2 regions of the Salinicola sp. 4072 genome follow, and region 2 is predicted to be linked to the other one. Evidence: predicted binding sites of a transcription regulator. Region 2 holds the regulator's gene; the other holds the start of a gene.

Region 1 (3,416 bases), on a different contig from region 2:
GCCGTTGGGATGCATCGAAGCAGTGGGGATGCATCGAAGCAGTGGGGACGGATCGAAGACGTTGGAATGAGTCGAAGACGTTCGAATGAAAGAAAAGAGGCGACGGAATCCCGTCGCCTCTTTTTTTGCCCGTGACCGGGTTATTCGCCTAGCGTCGGCGGCAATCGCGCCAGATCGCCACTGGCCTTTTCGAAGGCGCGTGCCAGTTGCAACACGCCCCAGTCGTCGCGGGGTCGGCCGATCAGCTGGAAGCCTATCGGCAGGCCGGCGCCGTTGAGTCCGGCCGGCAGACTGATCGTCGGGGCGCCGAGCATCGAGGCGGGAATCACGACTTCCATCCAGCGGTGATAGGTATCCATCGCGCTCCCGGCGATCTCGCGCGGCCAGTGCGTTTCGACGTCGAAAGGAAAGACCTGGGCGCTGGGCATGGCCAGGTAGTCGAAGCGCTCGAACAGCGCGCTCCAGGCCCGGTAGGCATCGCCACGCTGGACGTTGGCCACGTGGATATCCTGCGCCGAGAGCGCCAGACCGCGTTCGACCTCCCACTGCGCTTCCGGCTTCAAGCGCTCTCGGGTGGCGGGGGCGACGTAGAGCGCCCCCAGGTTGCCGGCGACGGCCCAGTGGCGCAGTGTCGTCCAGCTTTCCCACAGCATCTCGGCATCGAACGGCAGGTCGACCGCTTCCACCTCGCAGCCCAGCGGGGCGAAGCGATCCAGTGCCGCTCTGCATTGCGAGAGCACGCCCGCTTCCATCGCCAGATGCCCCTGCCAGTCGCCGAGCCAGCCGATCCGCAGCCCGTGAATGTCGCGGTCGAGCGCGCCGGAGACGCTGCTGCCATCGGGGATCAGCGGCTCCCCCAGCGTGAGCGGGACGCGTGGGTCGAAGCCGGACTGCGTGTCGAGCAGGCGGGCCACGTCTTCGACGGTTCGCCCCATCGGGCCGTTGGTGGCGAGCTGTTGACCGAACGGGTCGGCGACGAGACCGGGTACGCGGCCGAACGAGGGGCGAAAGCCGATCACGTGATTGAAGGCGGCGGGGTTTCGCAACGAGCCCATCATGTCGCTGCCGTCGGCGACCGGCAGCATCCGCATGGCGAGCGCTGCCGCCGCGCCACCGCTGGAGCCGCCGGCGGTGCGCGAAGGATCGAAGGCGTTGCGAGTGGCGCCGAATACCGGGTTGTAGGATTGCGAGCCCAGGCCGAATTCCGGCGTATTGGTCTTGCCGATGAAGATCGCGCCGGCTGCACGCATGCGCTCTGCCATCAGGCTGTCCTGCTGGGCGATCTGGCCGGAGAACAGCGGCGAACCCTGGGTCGTCGGGAAGCCTTGGGCGTCGGAGAGATCCTTGATCGCCTGGGGAAAGCCGTGCATCCAGCCGCGCGACTGCCCCGCAGCGAGTTCGCGATCGGCGAGCTCGGCCTCGGCGAGCAGCGGGGCGCGTTCGCGGCGGGAGACGATGGCGTTGACGACAGGATTCACGGCGTCGATATGATCGAGATAGGCGATCATGACCTCGCGACAGGAGACCGATCGGTCATGGATGCGCTGCGACAGCCTGGTCGCGTCCCAGGTGACGATCTCGTTCAGCGGCGGTCGGACAGGCGTGCGGTCGGAAGCGTTAGACATCGGCAAAGATCCCGGCAAAAGAGGGTGTCGATCAGCATACCGCAGTCAGGTGACTGTCATGCCGCTACGGCACGTCAGGCAGTCTTCTCTCCGATCCGATCTTGATGCAACCGTTCGTCTGGGCGCTCGGATTCGGCCATGCAGCCCTGGGTGACGCCAGGTTCAGCAAAGACGAGACATGCACCCAGCAGAATCCATCGAAGGTCTAACGGCATTCTGGTATGATGTATGACAACATATCGATAGAATCCTGCTTCCGCTTGCGCCATTTTAGCGCGGCGGCAGTCGGCCGAATGTCTGCATACGTTAACCCATGATAAGGGGAATCAGGTGAATTTTTCCAAAGAAGCGGTCGTTACCTCTATCACCGACGGTTTGCTGTCGTTCCCGGTGACCGATTTCGATGCCAACGGCAAGTTCGATGTCGAAAGCTACCGTCGCCGTCTGCTGTGGCTGAAGGAGTATGAAGTTTCCGCCCTTTTCGTGGCTGGCGGCACTGGCGAATTCTTCAACATCACCATCGATGAATATCGTGAAATCGTCAAAGTCGCCGTGGAAACCATCGGTGGGCACGTGCCGGTCATCGCCAGCGCCGGCCAGAGTGCCGAACTCGCCAAGGCGCACGCCAAGGCCGCCCAGGAAGCGGGCGCCGATGGCATTCTGCTGATGCCGCCGTACCTGACCGAGTGCCCGGAATCCGGCATCGTCGAGTACGCCGCCAGCGTCTGCGATTCCACCGACCTCAACGTGATCTACTACAACCGTGCCAACGGCTATCTCACCGTCAATGCCGTTCAGGCATTGGCCGATCGCTGCCCGAACCTGGTCGGCCTGAAAGACGGCAAGGGCGACATGCAGGCGCTCAACATCATCATCAAGACGCTGGGCGATCGCCTCGCCTACGTTGGTGGCGTGCCGACGGCCGAGATCATTGCCGAAGCCTATCTGGCCATTGGCGTCAGCACCTATTCTTCCGCGGTGTTCAACTTCGTGCCGGACATGGCTGTGAAGTTCTACAAGGAACTGCGCAAGGGCAACAGCGAGTTCGTGCGTCAGGCGACTCGCGAGTTCTTCATTCCGTTCGTCACTATGCGCGATACCCAGAAAGGCTATGCCGTCAGTCTGATCAAGGCCGGTGCCGACCTGGTCGGTTATCCGGGTGGCGACGTGCGTGCGCCGCTGACCATGCCCAACGAGAAAGAGCGGGCCACGCTCAAGCAGTTGATCAAAAAAGCCAACGTGCTCTGATCCAGCGTTCAAGGCCATCGGGGCGGCATCGAGCCGCTCCGTGACTTTCGCTGTGAATAGCTTTCGCTGCGAACGACTTTCAATGTGAATCAATGGTTCGGTGACTCTTCACTGTCAGTGAGCGTACGCCGTGCCGTCCGATGGTTGGAGAAACCCATTATGTCGAGCCACGCTACGCCCACTATCACGGATATGAAGGTCATTCCGGTCGCGGGCCGCGATAGCATGCTGCTGAATATCGGTGGCGCTCATTCGCCCTGGTTCACTCGCAACCTGGTCATTCTCGAAGACAGCGCCGGCCATGTCGGTGTCGGCGAAGCGCCCGGCGGTGAGACGATCCAGAAGTCCCTAGAGCAGGCTCGCCCGCTGGTCGTCGGCCAGCCCATCGGCAAGCTGCGCTCGATGGTGGCGTCGCTGCATGCCGCCGGTCGTGGCGCCGATTTCGAGGATTTCGGCAAGGGTTCCTGGACCTTCGAGCTGCGTGTCAATGCGGTGGCGGCGCTCGAAGCCGCTCTGCTCGATCTGTTCGGCAAGTTCCTCGAC
Region 2 (3,416 bases):
CGCGGTGCGCAGCGGCGTGATGGGCAGCTGCCCGGGGTCGTTGTAGGGATACAGCGCGTGTTGCCTACCGTCGCTGTCGATCAGCTGGCGAAAATAGCCCTGCTGATAGAGCAGTCCGATACCGATGATGGGAACGCCGAGATCACTTGCTGCCTTGAGATGATCGCCGGCCACGTTACCCAGCCCGCCGGAATAGATCGGCAGTGCTTCGCTGACCATGAACTCCATGCTGAAGTAGGCCACAGCGGTGAAAGGCGCCCTGGGGTGACTCTGCTCGAACCAGCTGGGAAGACCGTGCTGCTCGCGATCGCGGCGTGCCAGCTGCTCCAGTCGGTTTCGAAATTCCGGATCGGCCAGCGTCCGGGCGAGCTTCTCGCGCGATACCGCCTGCAGCACCGCCCAGGGGTTGTGTGTCAGGTTCCAGAGGGTGGTATCCAGCTCCCGCCAGATCCTGTCGGTGGCATGCTTCCACGTCCCGCTCAGATCCAGTGCCAGCTCGACCAAGGTATCGAAGCCCTCGATGGCCGCCCCAGGCAGTTCGTACGGTGATGTCACGGTGCATGCTCCTTCACTGCCGAACCGATATGCTCGATACGGAACGCCGCCATTGTCGGGTCGATGGTCGCCCCGGAGGATGTGGATAGCCACCTGTCGGAAGGTATACCGCTGTTCGGTGCCACGGCTTGACCGGGATCAATTCCGCGCGCTGCCGGCGGGTGTAAAAGGCAGGCCGGGAGATGAACGATGACGACGACCAAGGCGCCTGATCGAACAACGAACGTCCCGTAGCCACCCGGTTTTACCGAATGTAAAGAAACCCCGCTCGCGGCGACAGCCTGCTTACATCATCACTGTTGAATTCCCGGTCTTTTCTCGCTCTACTACCGCCGTTACGCATCACGTTCGCACAAGCCGTTGTTCCCTGTCACAAGGCCAGACTTGATAACATCGACAAGTCACGAAGCGAGGGGTGGCGTCATGTCCGTATCACCCATTGGTGGCCCCTGCCGCCCCGGTCCCGGCACTCACTGTCGTACTTGCAGCCTCAGTTCGTTGTGTTTGCCCCTGGCTCTGAACACGCAGGCCATGGAAGATTTCGATGCCATCATCAGGCGGCGAGCGCCGCTGGTGCGTGGCGAAGTGCTCTGCCGCCAGGGGGAGCCGTTCACGCAGATCTTTGCGGTTCGCTCCGGCAGCTTCAAGCAGGTCGTGCTCGATCAGGATGGCGAGGAACAGATCAGCCACTTCCATCTGCCGGGCGAGCTGATGGGCCTGGAAAGCATCGAGGAAGGAAGCCACGCGGGATTCATCATCGCCCTGGAACGCTCGACGGCCTGCGAAATTCCCTTTCATCAGCTGGACGCCCTCGCCGAGCGAATGCCGGAGTTGCGCAATCAGCTCTATCGCAGCATGAGCCGCATCATGGGTGACGAACATCGCCTGATCCGGTTGTTGACCTGCAAAAGCGCCGACGAACGGATGGCGAGCTTTCTCCTGGATCTGGCACGACGTTTCGAGCGTTACGGCTACTCCCCCGAGCGCTTCCGCCTGCCGATGTCCCGCACCGATATCGGCAATTACCTGGGGCTCGCTCTCGAAACGGTGAGCCGCATTCTCGGCCGGTTGCAGCAGCAGTCGCTGATAGCGCTCGACGGCCGGGAGCTTCGCATTCTGCAGCCCGAGGCCCTATATCAGCGCTCCCAGACCTCTCACTGCCGAGCCAGACCCGCCGTCATCCACCAGCACTGATCCTGCGGTGACATTCCGCGCAGCGCACCGCGGTATCCGGCCAGGGGATATCGAGCCCCTTGAGATATCGAGCCCCTTAAGCTTTCTTTAAGTCTGAAACGCGACCATTGCCCACCATATTGGCTCCCGCACTGCGGTCGGTCCGCGTCTGGTTTATTTTTACAGACAAGAGTTTCATGAAGGCCGCAAGCGACGCTTCATCAAGCCCATTTCATCAAGCGGGAGTGTGCTCATTGCGCATGAAGAAGCGTTCTGTCAGCAACGCCGTTGAATGTTACAGGGCGGACCGCGCTTACCGGTCCCATTGCCAGGAAAATTGTCATTGATGCATTCCTCTCTCCAATCCTCCCTCCTGTCATCCGTTCCGCCACCCCTGCTCTCGATCCTGATACCGGCCAAGGATGAAGCCGGCAATCTCCCCCGCCTGCTCGATGAAATCAGTCTGGCGCTCGCCGATATCGACCACGAGGTGATCGTGGTCGACGATGCCTCGACGGACGGCACCTGGGAACTGCTGAGACAGCGTGCGGAGAAGGATGCCCGCCTGCGCCCGCTGCGGCATGCACGGAGCGCCGGGCAGAGCACCTCGGTCTGGCAGGCGGCCTGGGCGGCCCGCGGCACCTGGCTGGGCACGCTGGATGGCGACGGCCAGAACGATCCGGCCGACCTGCCCAGGCTGTTCGAACGCGCCCAGCGTGGCGACGTGACACTCGTCGCCGGCCATCGCACCAACCGCCGGGACGACTGGATCAAGCGCGTCTCGTCCAGGGTCGCCAACCGGGTTCGCTCTGCGCTGCTCAACGACGCGACGCCCGACACCGGATGCGGCCTCAAGGTGGTGCGCCGCGACGCCTTCCTGTCGTTGCCCTATTTCGATCACATGCACCGTTTCCTGCCGGCGCTGGTACGCGCCCAAGGCGGCGAGTGCGTCTCGGTCCCCGTCAATCACCGTCCGCGCGGCGCGGGAAAGTCGCATTACGGCCTCAACAACCGGCTATGGGTCGGCCTGGTGGACATGGTCGGCGTGATCTGGCTGCGGCGACGAAGCCGGCTGCCGGCAGTCATCGCCGACTCGATCCAGCCCGGTCCGGCGCCCGTCGAAAACCGCACGGAGTCGAACGACGTGGAGCCGGCGCCATGAATCAGGAATGGCTGTGGGTGACCATCGGCTTCATCGGCCAGGCGCTGTTCTCGGCGCGTTTCATCATTCAATGGCTCGCCAGCGAGCGCGCCAGGCGCAGCATCATCCCGGTCGCATTCTGGTTCTTCAGCCTGGGCGGCGGTGCCACGCTGCTGGCCTACGCGATCTATCGGCGCGATCCGGTATTCATCGCCGGCCAAGGTGCCGGATTGATCATCTACGTGCGTAACCTGATGCTGATCCGGCGTGAAAAGCGGCAGACGGCCCCGCCGGAAGATGTCTCGAACTCCTGAACGGAAACTCTCTCCATGCGACGCTTTCTGACCGATCCATCACAGGCACGCTATCGGCGTGCCTGGCTATTGTTGCTGCTGTTCACCGTGGTGCTGCTGGGCATCGGTATCGGCCTGCGCGATCCGTGGCCGGCCGACGAGCCGCGCTTTGCCCTGAATGCGCTGGAAATGCTGCGCACCGGGCAATTCTGGTTTCCGCACCGCGGCGGCGAGCTCTACCCCGACAAACCGCC

Evidence for each region. The regulator FNR, encoded in region 2, switches genes on or off when oxygen is low (the NO sensors DNR and NnrR bind a similar motif). The targets are predictions, from matches to a motif close to TTGATNTANATCAA.
Region 1: the regulator FNR is predicted to act here: its motif matches at 1,847-1,860, upstream of kdgD (5-dehydro-4-deoxyglucarate dehydratase).

What each region holds. Positions count from the first base shown of each region.
Region 1 covers NZ_JAXOVV010000009.1:104,442-107,857, forward strand. Annotated here, with positions in the region: gene R3F72_RS08590 (amidase) at 141-1,625, opposite strand; gene kdgD (5-dehydro-4-deoxyglucarate dehydratase) at 1,956-2,873, shown strand; gene R3F72_RS08600 (enolase C-terminal domain-like protein) at 3,033-3,416, shown strand, end outside.
Region 2 covers NZ_JAXOVV010000008.1:88,875-92,290, reverse strand. Annotated here, with positions in the region: gene glgP (alpha-glucan family phosphorylase) at 1-555, opposite strand, end outside; gene fnr (fumarate/nitrate reduction transcriptional regulator Fnr) at 979-1,749, shown strand; gene R3F72_RS07930 (glycosyltransferase family 2 protein) at 2,075-2,890, shown strand; gene R3F72_RS07925 (lipid-A-disaccharide synthase N-terminal domain-containing protein) at 2,887-3,183, shown strand; gene R3F72_RS07920 (ArnT family glycosyltransferase) at 3,199-3,416, shown strand, end outside.